DNA from 2 places in the Pseudarthrobacter kochi genome. Region 2 is predicted to be linked to the other one. Evidence: riboswitches for the same ligand, from Rfam matches in the RefSeq annotation. Region 2 holds a riboswitch; the other holds the start of a gene.

Region 1 (5,809 bases), on a different contig from region 2:
GATGATGGAGGAATCGGCCAGGAACGGTGCCTTGTTGGTGGCGGAAGCGAACTTCGAGCCAAACTCGCCAAAGGACAAGTGCTGTGCCTTGTTCTCCACCAGGCCGAAGCTGGCGATGTCCCAGAACGCGGTCGATCCGCCGACGCCCAGGATGACCTCATAGCCCTCGGGAGCACGGAAGAACTGGCTGAGCCCGTTCCGGACCGACCCCACCAGGTTCTTGACCGGCGCCTGGCGGTGCGATGTTCCCAGCAGATTCGAGGCCGCGGCGAGTGCTTCCATCTGTTCCGGGCGGACCTTGGACGGCCCGGCGCCGAACCGGCCGTCCTTTGGAAGGAGGTTTGCGGGAATCGTGATGCTGGTGTCGCTCACAGTGGCTCCAATTTTTCGGCTGGTACAAAATGTGGCTCGGGAGGTGGCCCGGCAGGGTGGCTGCAGCGGAGCCTGTCGTTTCATTCTGCCTGACTGCCCCGCGGGGGAGGGAAAAAGGACCGTCACAGTCCGGTCATTGAGATTATCCGGAGTAATTCAAATTAGGCTAAGCTGGCCTGCGAACGTACGGCGGACCCCGCCAGGGCGCCAGCAGCACGCGGTACGGTGGGAATTACGCAAGGACGGCGCTCGAGGAGCTGAGCTGAATGACGGATCTGATCGATACAACCGAGATGTATCTTCGGACCATTCTGGAACTTGAAGAAGAAAACATCGTCGCCCTCCGAGCCCGCATCGCCGAGCGGCTGCGCCACTCCGGCCCCACCGTGTCCCAGACGGTCGGCCGGATGGAACGTGACGGACTGGTGGTTGTTTCCGGCGACCGGCACCTTGAACTGACGGAAACCGGCCGGAAACGCGCCATCGAAGTCATGCGCAAGCACCGTCTTGCCGAACGGCTGCTGGCTGACGTGATCGGGCTCGACTGGGCCTACGTCCACGAAGAAGCCTGCCGCTGGGAACACGTCATGAGCGAACGGGTCGAACGACGGATCTTCGAACTGCTCAACCACCCCACCGTCTCGCCCTATGGCAACCCGATTCCGGGCCTCGCGGAACTGGGAGGCCTGCCGTCCCAGACCCTCGCGGACGGCGTCGTGAACCTGCTCGAAGCCATGACCGGCTACGGGCCCGATTCCACGGTCAGGGTCAACCGGCTTGCCGAGCCCATCCAGGTGGAACCGGAACTGCTGGTCCAGCTCGATGAGGGCGGCATCCGCCCGGGCGCCCTGGTCTCGCTGGAGCGTGTGGGGGAGTACATCTCGGTGCGGGTCCCCGACGTCGAAGGTGCCCTGGAACTTCCGCCCGAGGTCGCGGCCCACGTCTTTGTTACCGTCAGTTAACAGGAGTTATCCCGGGACTGGGACTACCCATGAGTTGTGCACAGGGCCGATAACGGATTTATCTCTGGACGGCTTAATCGCCTATAGTTGATCACCAGTACCGATACCAAAGCGTTATCTGATCCGAAGCCGAGCTCTGCCAGCGGATCAGTCGCCGAATCACCTTCTGGCAGAGGCGGGGGAACCACTTCTGGCTGTTCAACAGCCTTGGGGTGAAGTCCGTCAGCGGCAAGCACACTCGACCGAGGGACTCCCCTGGATGCCCCTGCGCCTGGATGCTTGCCACGGCGGACCGGGTCTTTGATCTCTCTGACCCGAATCCGACAGCTAACTCCGCAGGCTTCTCCAGAGAGGAACCGTTCTTGACCACCCAGACCGCCAGGGGCCGACGTCGCGCGTCCGGTCCCGCCCCGGAGCCGCGTCCGGCCGTCGCCGTCATGGCAGACCGCCCCCGTGACGCGCACCGTGATGAACGACGAGGCCGCCGCAGCCCGTTCCGTCAGGTAACGGACTTTGCCGCCGCCAGCGGCGTTGGTCAAAAGGCCGGCATTGCGCTGGCCGCCACGGGTCTGGTCCTCACCGTCACTGTCCCCGCGACGGGCCCCGTGGTGGCCACGAACGCGGGTTCCTCCTCCGGATCCGTCTCGGCCGCCGTCCAGCCGGACGTCACCGCCGCCGAGGCCAAGATCGACTTCAACCGCACCGCGATCACCACCCAGGGTGACCCGGACGGAAAGCTCAAGCAGTTGCTGGGCGCCCAGTCCGTCGGCTCCATCACCCGGGCAGCCTCCTCGGGCAGCCTCGGCGCGCCCCTGGACCAGATGAAGACCGCGTCGCCCTTCGGCTACCGCGTCAGCCCCATCACCGGCGGCTCCGGGGAATTCCACCGCGGCCAGGACTACTCGGCCCAGTGCGGTACTGCCGTCCACGCTGCCGCGAGCGGCACCGTGACCTTCGCGGGATGGCATCCCTACGGTGGCGGAAACCGGGTGGTGATCGATCACGGCAACGGCCTGGAGACCACCTACAACCACTTGTCCTCGTCCAGCGTCAAGGTGGGCCAGCAGGTCTCCCGCGGCGATGTCGTGGCGCTCAGCGGCACCACCGGCGCCTCTACGGGCTGCCACCTGCACTTCGAGGTCATGGTCAACGGCGAAGTCGTTGACCCGACCGGCTGGCTCTGACAAAGCTGATGGGAAGCTCTCGCATTCTTGTGACACGCCGTGATCCGAATGTGACATTGGGCCCCGACTGCTGTACCGTTTGACCTACGCCAACTTTTCCGAAGTTGGCGCTCTTGAGTGGATTGCCTAGCTCTGCCACCGCTCAAGGTCCGTTCGCATTACATCGTCTGGCAGGGGCGGGGGAACCAATTTTGGTCTTCGCAAGAAGACCTTGGGGTTAAGTCGCAAAGCTTCCCAGGAAGCAGCGCGGCCGGGTGACTCCCATCCGAATCCGACAGCTCACCTCGCAGGCATTGGGAGAGGCTACTTTCGTGTCTTCACGCCACAATGCTGCGCGTCACCGCGCTTGCGCGGCTCTAACGAGTCCGCTGGAATCCAACCTCCGTGCCGCCCTTGCCGGCGCCCGGAACGGATCCCGCACCGCCGTCTCAATCTCTGCTGAGTCCGGCCCGCAGGCCATGCACCTGCATGCAGTTCCCGCTTTTGGCGCGTCTTCGCAGTACACCCTTCGCTAAGTAACCCATTTCGGGGCGATCCGGCGTACCCCCAAGATGCCGGAGCGTCCTCAGCCTGCGCCTGAAAAGCGCGGACCCAGGATCACGAAAGAGAGAACTTAATGACTACTCGTGCAAACGCACGGCACCGCGCCGAGGTCACCAAGACCAACTCGCTGGCCGTCATTGCCAAGGCTGTCGGCGACAACGCCGGCGGCATGGGCCGCCAGGCCGCAGTTATCGCTGCCGCTTCCGGCCTCGTCCTGACCAGCGGTATCGCAGCCAACGCTGCTGAGGCCAACGTCCAGCGCGAATCCACTTCGGCTTCCACGCTCGAAGTCCAGTCGGCCACCCCGGCGACCATCTCGGCAGCTTCAACCATCGCCATCTCCTACGAGAAGCCGGCCGTCACCACTTCTCCGGCGCCGGTCGTCGAGGCCCCGAAGCCCGTCGTGAAGGTCCAGGAGACTCCCGCGGCCAACACCGCCGACACCGCCAAGACCGCCAGCACCAAAGTCGGCGCCGCCGGCACCGCTGCCCCGGCCGTCGCCAGCGGCATGGGCGCCACGATCGCCGCCGCTGCCTACGCCCAGATCGGCGTCAGCCAGGACTGCACCGCACTCGCCACGAACGCTCTGGCTGCTGCGGGCATCAACTACCACGGCTGGCCGGCAGGTTACCTGTCCCTCGGCCGCACCGTGAGCGCCGCCGAGGCACAGCCGGGCGACCTCGCGTACTACCAGAACGGTGGCGCCGGCATGGCCCACATCGCTGTATACGTCGGCAACGGCATGGCCGTTCACGGCGGCTGGAACGGTGGAACCACGTCCCTGCAGACCGTCAACGTCGGCTCCGGCCCGGTCTTCATCCGCGTCGGCGGCTAAGACAGCAGCTGTAGCAAAGTAAGCAAAGCACAGGACCCCTGCCATTCGGCGGGGGTCCTTTGCGTTGCCGGGGCGTGAACTTCAGCCGACACAGGTCGCGGCAGGCAAAAAAAGATTCGGCGAATTGGCATGTCCATGTTTACTCTTGTTTTGTCGATCCATAGCCCGACTATGCAGAGGGCAGCCGGCCCTCGTGCCCCTGGCGGGTGCGGCCGTGAAGAGGTATGCGGATGCGCACACTCGTTCTGAATGCTGGATATGAGCCGCTGGCGGTTGTGACCTTCCGCCGGGCGCTCGTCCTTGTGCTGACTGGAAAGGCCAGTGTCGTGGCGGAAGGCGACGATCCCGTCGTCGGGCCGCAGGACGTCCTTGGCCGGCCGTCGGTGATTCTCCTGAATCGCTACATCAGGCCCCGGTACAACACGATGACGGCGGTGAGCCGCCGGGGAGTGCTCCGACGGGACGGACACCGCTGCGCGTACTGCGGCAAAGCGGCCCACACCATCGATCATGTCCAGCCCAAATCCAGGGGCGGTGCGGATTCCTGGGAAAACCTCGTCGCTGCCTGCCTGCGGTGCAACAACGCCAAAGGCGACCACACCCCGGGCGAAATGGGATGGAAGCTCAGCTTCAGCCCGGCACCTCCCAAGGGCACCACGTGGCAAATCAAGGAGCTGGAGAAGCCGACGCCGGCCTGGGATCCGTTCCTGCTGTTGGAATCCGCTGCCTGACGCAGCCCGCCGCTGCCTTGCCTTTAGTGCCTGACCGTCTGGCCCGGACCGCGCTAGGCTGGGCCGGTGGAATTCGATGCTGTCATTCTTTCCGGGGGCCGGTCCGCCCGGCTGGGAGGCGTTCCCAAGTCCGGGCTGATGCACGACGGCGCCACCCTCCTGGAGCGCGCGCTGCAGGCCGCCCGCGGCGCGGCGGCCGTCGCCGTCGTCGGGCCCGACTCGGGGACCCTGCCGGAAGGGGTGCTGAACTGCCGCGAGGATCCGCCCTTTGCCGGCCCTGCAGCTGCCGTTGCCGCCGGGCTGTCCGCCCTGGAACAGCACCGCCGTAGGGACCCCCGGCACCCGGGCGCGGCCCCGTTCACCCTTGTCCTCGGCGTCGATATGCCCCGGGCGGGCGCCGCCGTCCAGGCGCTGCGGGAAGCGGCCGCGGGTGCCCCGCCGGGCGACGGGCTGATGGCGGTCTCTGCTGACGGGCGCCGGCAGCCGCTGGTCGGCCTATATGGCACAGCTGCGCTACAACACTGCGTCGACGAGGCCCGGCAGCGCGGCGCGCTGGAGAATGCCTCCGTATTCGCCCTTCTTGCTACGCTGAAGGTGCGCGAAGTCAGCGTCCCCAGAGGGTCCACGGATGATGTGGATACTTGGGACGATGCCTCCGCATTAGGGGTAAGCGGCCCACCCGAGGGGCAGGGCCGCGACAGCCTTGGCCGCGGCCGCCACCATCCAGGCATCCGGTCCGGGGCTCCCCAGCTGAACTCGACCTTGGAGGCAAACGGTGAAGAGCCAGGATGAAACACTGGAAGACTGGTGCCGTGCCCTGCTTCAGGCCCTGGAACTGGACGGCGTCGAGGTTGACGTGAACGAGGTCCTGGCCCTGGCCGGGGTGGCAGCACACTCGGTGGTGCGCCCGGCCGCTCCTTTGACGACTTTCATTGCCGGTTTCGCGGCCGGCCTGGCCTCCGGCTCCGGCCAGGCCACAGATGCCGTCGCAATGCGGGCCGCGATGGGCGTTGCCCGCAAACTCGCCAACGACTACGCAGCCAACGAAGCCCCCGGAGCATGACACCTGCACCCCCTCACGGCAGCGCAGCTGCCGCACGGGATGAGCCTGCAGGGGGCGCCCCTGCCGAAGGCCCGGCCGAGACAGTTGCCAGCCGCTCCGAGGACGGCCCGGCCGCAACG
Region 2 (5,809 bases):
CCGCCCCCGGGTCCGCGCCACAGCTGTTCTGGCAGCCGGCGCCGGCCTCGTCCTTGCCCTGTCCGCCTGCAGCCCGCCCTCCGGCGCGGCCGGCACCTCCCCCGCAATCAGCAACGGAAGCAGCCCCCTGCCGGACGCCCACGTTCACGGGCTGAGCATCAGCACAACCGGCCAGGTGCTCCTGGCCACTCACGATGGCCTGTTCGACATCACGAAACAGCCCGCCGCCAAAATCGGCCCCACCAACGACCTGATGGGTTTCACCGGCGGCACCGACCACGGCGTCCTCTACGCTTCCGGACACCCCGGAGAGGGCTCCGACCTGGCCGACCCGCTCGGGCTGATCAGATCCACCGACGCCGGCAAAACCTGGGAAACGCTCTCCCGTCAGGGTGAATCCGACTTCCACGCGCTCACCGCGACCAAATCCGGAATCGTCGGCTTCGACGGCGCACTGCGCACCAGCCCGGACGGGAAAAACTGGACCGCGGCGGCCGCGGATTTCGTCCCGGCCATCCTTGCCGGGAACCCCACCAGCGACACTGTCCTGGCAACCACCCCACAAGGGATCCACCGCTCAACGGACGGCGGTAAAACCTGGAACACCGTGGACTCCGGACCAGTGGTCCAGTTCGCCGCTTTCGCCAGCCCCGCCGAGGCGGTCGGAATCGAACCCGACGGGACCGTCCACACCTCGGCAGATACCGGCGCGACCTGGACCCGAAAGGGCAAAATCGACGACACGGTCCAGGCTGTGGCAGCAGTTAAGGGCGTGGAGACAAACCCCACCATCTGGGCCGCCACGGCCAGCGGGGTCGTCATCTCCACCGACGGAGGAGTCACGTTCGGGCCCGCCGACGCCTCCTGACCGCACGAACACTGCAGGCCCTGCACCGAGGCCTGCTGCCGACTGTTGCGGTGCGTAGAAAACCGGCCCGAGTGGACCGGGACCTCGGACTCTAGCTGTCAGCCGAGGCCGCGCGAAGAGTCGGAAGTAACTTTAGAAACGAAAGGCACAAATCATGATGTGGGGTTACGGACAAGGAATGGGATGGATGTGGCCCTGGATTCCTCTGCTGCTCATTGGGATCGCGCTGCTGGTGTTTCTGGCGGTCAGAGTCTTTGGCGGCGGCGTCCGTAATGAATACGGACCTCCAGGCCCCCCGGGGCCAGGCGGGCCGCCGCCCGCCGGAGGGAGCAGGGCCCGCCAGATCCTCGACGAGCGCTTTGCGAGAGGAGAACTCACCGCAGACCAATACCGCGAGCAACTCAAAGTGCTCGGTGAGGGACCATAGTGAAGCCCATCAGCCGCCGCCAGGCGGTGCTGCTGGGCGGGCTCGGCATTGCGGGGACAGCGGCCGGCGGTGCCGGGCTGATCTGGACCCTGTCGTCGCAGCAGACTCCCGTTACGGGAAGCGACCTGACCCAGCCTCCGGAGGAACGAAGCACCAACGGCCAGCTGCAGGTGCGGCTCGAAGCCGCACCCGGACAGATTCTGCTGGCAGGCCGTCAGGCCGCAGCCCTTGGCTACAACGACGGCATCCCCGGCCCGACACTGCGCGTACGCGCCGGGGACGTCCTGAAGATCGGGCTCGTCAACAAGCTGACCCAGGCCACCAACCTGCACGTGCACGGCCTCCACGTATCCCCGGAGGGCAACGGAGACAACGTCTTCGTCTCGGTCGACCCCGGCGGCACCTTCGACTACGAATACAAACTTCCCGAGGACCATCCCCCCGGCGTGTACTGGTACCACCCCCACCACCACGGCATGGTCGCCGATCAGATCTTCGCCGGGCTCTTCGGAGCAATCATCGTCGAGGACCCTGAACCCATCGAGTCAAGTGCGGAACGGGTACTGGTCATTTCGGACACCACCCTGGACGGCCTGGGGAACATCCCGGAAGTCCCGGCGATGGAACGAATGATGGGCCGGGAAGGTGAACTGATCCTCGTCAACGGTCAAAGCAACCCGCAATTCAGCGCCCGCCCCGGACAACGCGAACGGTGGCGCATCATCAACACCTGCGTGTCCCGCTACCTCCGCCTACGGCTCGACGGACAGCAGCTCCAGCTCCTCGGTATGGACTCCGGCCGCTTCCCGACACCCAAGAGCGTGGATGAACTTCTCCTGACGCCGGGAAACCGGGCGGACCTCCTCGTGACCACCACGGCCGGGGACTCCGTGCTGCGCGCGCTCTACCAGAGCCGGGGAAGCATGCCGGGAATGATGGGGACGGGGTCCGGAGCGCGCAACCCTGCAGATCAGCCGGACGGCGCCGCACTGGCCACCCTCCGGGTAGCCGGCGAACCGGTCGCAGCCCTGACGGCCGTGCCTGCTCAACAGGGGCTGGGCGACCTTCGGTCAGCCGCCGTCGCGGCCCGCCGTCAGATCGTCCTGGCCGCCGGCATGGGCATCGGCATGGGCGAAGGCGGGGGCATGATGCGTTTCACCATCAACGGCAGGGAGTTCAAAGAGGCCAGAACAGACACCACGGTAGCGGCCGGGAATGTGGAGGAATGGACGCTGACCAACACCAGCCCCATGGACCACCCCTTCCACCTGCACGTCTGGCCGATGCAAATCATCGAGGAAAACGGCCAAGAGACGAACACCCCCATCTGGCAGGATGTGGTGAACGTACCCGCAAACGGGCGCGTGAAGGTCAGGGTGGCATTCAAGGACTTCCGCGGCCGCTCGGCCTACCACTGCCACATCCTGGACCACGAGGACCTCGGCATGATGGGTGCCATCGAAGTCCGGTGAGAAGTCGCATCGGCCCACCCTGATGCCATCACTGCCTTCCACCGTTGGGAACAACTTCTGATGGAATCAACCGTGGGATGGGCTCAACGGAAAACTGCGATTCACCACCGGCGAGCCGCGAAGTGGGCCCAACTCAGACTGCAGAACCGGTCCCCATTCAAACCGCCATAAACAGGTAAAAATGTCAGTCTGAACGGAGCCCACCAGGACGGCCCGAACGGTATCCGCCTGAACGAAACATCGGACCGCAGACCCATCACAGCCCCGGTCCCGCTGGGCCGACGATGCCGAACCGCAGGAAGTCATGCCTGTCGCAAGAAGCCATCGTCCTCCGCAAGATCGGCACACGGCTCTTGAACGAATCCCGGTACCGTGATGCCGCGGGAGTGGGCGGACATATACCGAGCCACGCTGGTCCTCCCCGGCCCCTTCCTATTTCCCTAGCAAGGGCTCCCGGCGGTCCCTCTCGAGACATGAGCGGGTTTTCATCGAGGACCATTTGTTGGCACGATCAGTCCTCGATCTATCGCCTTGGGGCTTGGGCAATGAAGGATGCCGGATCGACGGTCTGTCCGTCGACCATGACCTCGAAATGGAGATGGCAGCCCGTAGAGGCACCTGTCGTACCGACCCCAGCGATCTGCTGCCCCTGCGCCAGGACTTGCCCGACGGAAACACCGATGCTAGCCAAGTGGTTATAGGTGGTTTTCATACTATTCCCGTGGTCGACGACAATCCGGTTTCCGCCGCCATACGGACTCCAGCCCGCCTCGGTCACCGTACCGGCGCCGGCAGCGAAAACCGGCGTCGCGCACGCTCCGGTCAGATCGATACCTGTGTGCATTTCCCTGGCTGCCCCGGTGATGGGGCTGACCCTCAACCCGAAGGGGGAACTGACCTTCATCGATGCCAGCGGTGCCCGCAAGCCCTTCGGCCCGGCCGCTGTGGCAGCGTCCACACTTGACCCCGCAGGGACTACAGACGCCGGGACCGTTCCCGCGGGCCGTTCCCGCGCAGCCGGTGCAGGAGCGGGCTGGGAGGTCACTGCCGGCTTGTCGAAGATCAGGACCGCGCCGGGCGCTGCCGAGACGGCGGCTCCCACGGGGGAAGCTGCGGTTGCGGCGGCCCGGTCCTGGGACGTGGAATGGGCACCCGGATCCGCGTGGGCGGCCGAAAGTGCAGTGAGGGCAATCATCCCCGTCACGGCGGCCGCGACACCCAGTTGTTGGCTGCGGAGCCGGAATGTCGGCTCCTGTAAAAATGGAACGCGGCGGGGTTTGGAGTCGGGAACGGCACGGCGACGGCCGTGGCTGGGCTGGGCAGACAAGATAGTGGTCCTCTCGACGCCGGCGAAGTTAGCTGTCGGATTCGGACGAGTGGACTGTCCGGCCGCTCTGCGGGTCGCGTTCAACGCGCGGTCGCAGGGTCGGCTTCACCCCAGGCGCATCATGGCACACCGTAAGTGGGTCCTCCGCCCCCGCCTTGAAGAGATCAAAGGTCACTGACCGCCGGCGGGGTTTGGCGAAGCGGTCGTATCCATACCCGTTGAGGGTATGTTTCTTCAAGCGTAGCGAACGGTTCGCATAAGTTACAAATTCGTTATATATGACCGGCGTCGATCACCGCAGGGAGCCAGCGCCCCGTGAGTCTGCGCTTGGGCGCCGGCTTCTGAACGCGCCTGATGGTTTGTAGCGGGTATTTGGCAGGATTGACTCAGGGCTGCTTGGCGCGGACTGCTGTGGCGCGGACTGCTGTCGCGCGGACGTCGAAAAAGCCATGGCTACAAGCCGGTCCAACTGAGGAACGCCCACCGGACCAGCCGACCCGCCCGACGGCTCTCGCAAACGAAGGATTTCAAGAACAGGTTGATTTGAGAATCGTGGTGTTCGCAGCGAGCTGTTGCAAACGGGCATCTTTCTGCGGAAAACCGCCGTTGGGACGAAAAGCCGAGCTCAGGGCCGGTCGTTCTCACAAATAGTTCTCAAAACGGTACAGGCGAACCAATGCGCCGGACTGAGTTTTGAGAAGAGAACACCCATGACCGCACACCGAATCGGCTGCGCCCGGGTCTCCACCCGGGACCATAACCTGGGCTTGCAGATCGACGCCCTGAAGAAGGCCGGATGCGACAAAATCTACGAAGACACGATCAGCGGCACCAAGTCTCACCGCCCCGGACTCGACCAGGCGCTGGACACCCTGCGCGACGGTGACACCCTGGTGGTGTGGAAGCTGGACCGTCTGGGTCGGAGCGTGAAAGACCTCCTGGACTTCGCCGGCGGCCTAAACAACCGCGGCGTAGGCTTCGTCAGCCTCACCGACGCGATCGATACCACCACGGTCTCCGGGCGCTTTTTCTTCAACGTAATGGCATCCCTGGCCCAGATGGAACGGGAGCTCATGGTCGAACGCACCCAAGCCGGACTCCGAGCCGCGCGCGAACAGGGACGAGTAGGTGGCCGCCAACGCATCATGACGGAAGCCAAGATCCGCTCAGCCCGCAAACTACTCAACCAGGGAACACCGCCCCGGGAAGTGGCCACGAGCCTCGGCGTCTCCGTCCCGACGCTCTACCGGTGGGTCCCGGCAGCAGGCGCGACGGGGGCTTCGACGCAATAGTCGCTGCTGTTTGGTGCAGGCGACTTCTGAAAACGACAGGTACGCGAAAGTATCCACACACGAGCAAAACGTTGACCTCCAGATCGATGCGCTGAAGGCAGCGGGGTGCAGCAGGATATTCACCGACCACGGTGTCTCCGGAACGAAGGCGAGCCGCCCGGAGTTGGACAACATGATGAAGTACTCACTCAACGAAGGTGACACCCTCGTCGTCTGGAAGTTGGACAGGATCGCTAGGAACACGAAGCACTTCCTGACACTCGTCGATGACCTGCAAGCGAACGGTGTCGAGTTCCGGTCGCTGTCGGACGGCATCGCTACGGGCGGAACGGTCAACCGAGCTTTCCTGACGGTGCTGAGCGCATTCTCCGAACTGGAGCACTCGACCATGTTGGAAAGAACTCACAATGGTCTCGCAGCAGC

The links. A riboswitch is a leader RNA that binds a small molecule or an ion and turns the genes downstream of it on or off. The one in region 2 is predicted to bind cyclic di-AMP.
Region 1: linked by a shared signal. The riboswitch ahead of ACZY0Y_RS07180 (NlpC/P60 family protein) and the one ahead of ACZY0Y_RS14255 (M23 family metallopeptidase) in region 2 are both predicted to bind cyclic di-AMP.

The regions. Positions count from the first base shown of each region.
Region 1 is NZ_JBVAYV010000009.1:77,067-82,875, forward strand. Features, by position in the region: gene serC (phosphoserine transaminase) at 1-372, opposite strand, end outside; gene ACZY0Y_RS07170 (iron-dependent transcriptional repressor DtxR) at 639-1,334, shown strand; cyclic di-AMP (ydaO/yuaA leader) riboswitch at 1,477-1,692, shown strand; gene ACZY0Y_RS07175 (M23 family metallopeptidase) at 1,697-2,518, shown strand; cyclic di-AMP (ydaO/yuaA leader) riboswitch at 2,656-2,825, shown strand; gene ACZY0Y_RS07180 (NlpC/P60 family protein) at 3,135-3,896, shown strand; gene ACZY0Y_RS07185 (HNH endonuclease) at 4,127-4,627, shown strand; gene mobA (molybdenum cofactor guanylyltransferase) at 4,694-5,419, shown strand; gene ACZY0Y_RS07195 (DUF6457 domain-containing protein) at 5,403-5,690, shown strand; gene ACZY0Y_RS07200 (molybdopterin molybdotransferase MoeA) at 5,687-5,809, shown strand, end outside.
Region 2 is NZ_JBVAYV010000030.1:9,023-14,831, forward strand. Features, by position in the region: gene ACZY0Y_RS14240 (F510_1955 family glycosylhydrolase) at 1-868, shown strand, start outside; gene ACZY0Y_RS14245 (SHOCT domain-containing protein) at 1,023-1,295, shown strand; gene ACZY0Y_RS14250 (multicopper oxidase family protein) at 1,295-2,767, shown strand; gene ACZY0Y_RS14255 (M23 family metallopeptidase) at 3,291-3,962, opposite strand; cyclic di-AMP (ydaO/yuaA leader) riboswitch at 4,100-4,274, opposite strand; gene ACZY0Y_RS14260 (recombinase family protein) at 4,805-5,386, shown strand; gene ACZY0Y_RS14265 (recombinase family protein) at 5,400-5,809, shown strand, end outside.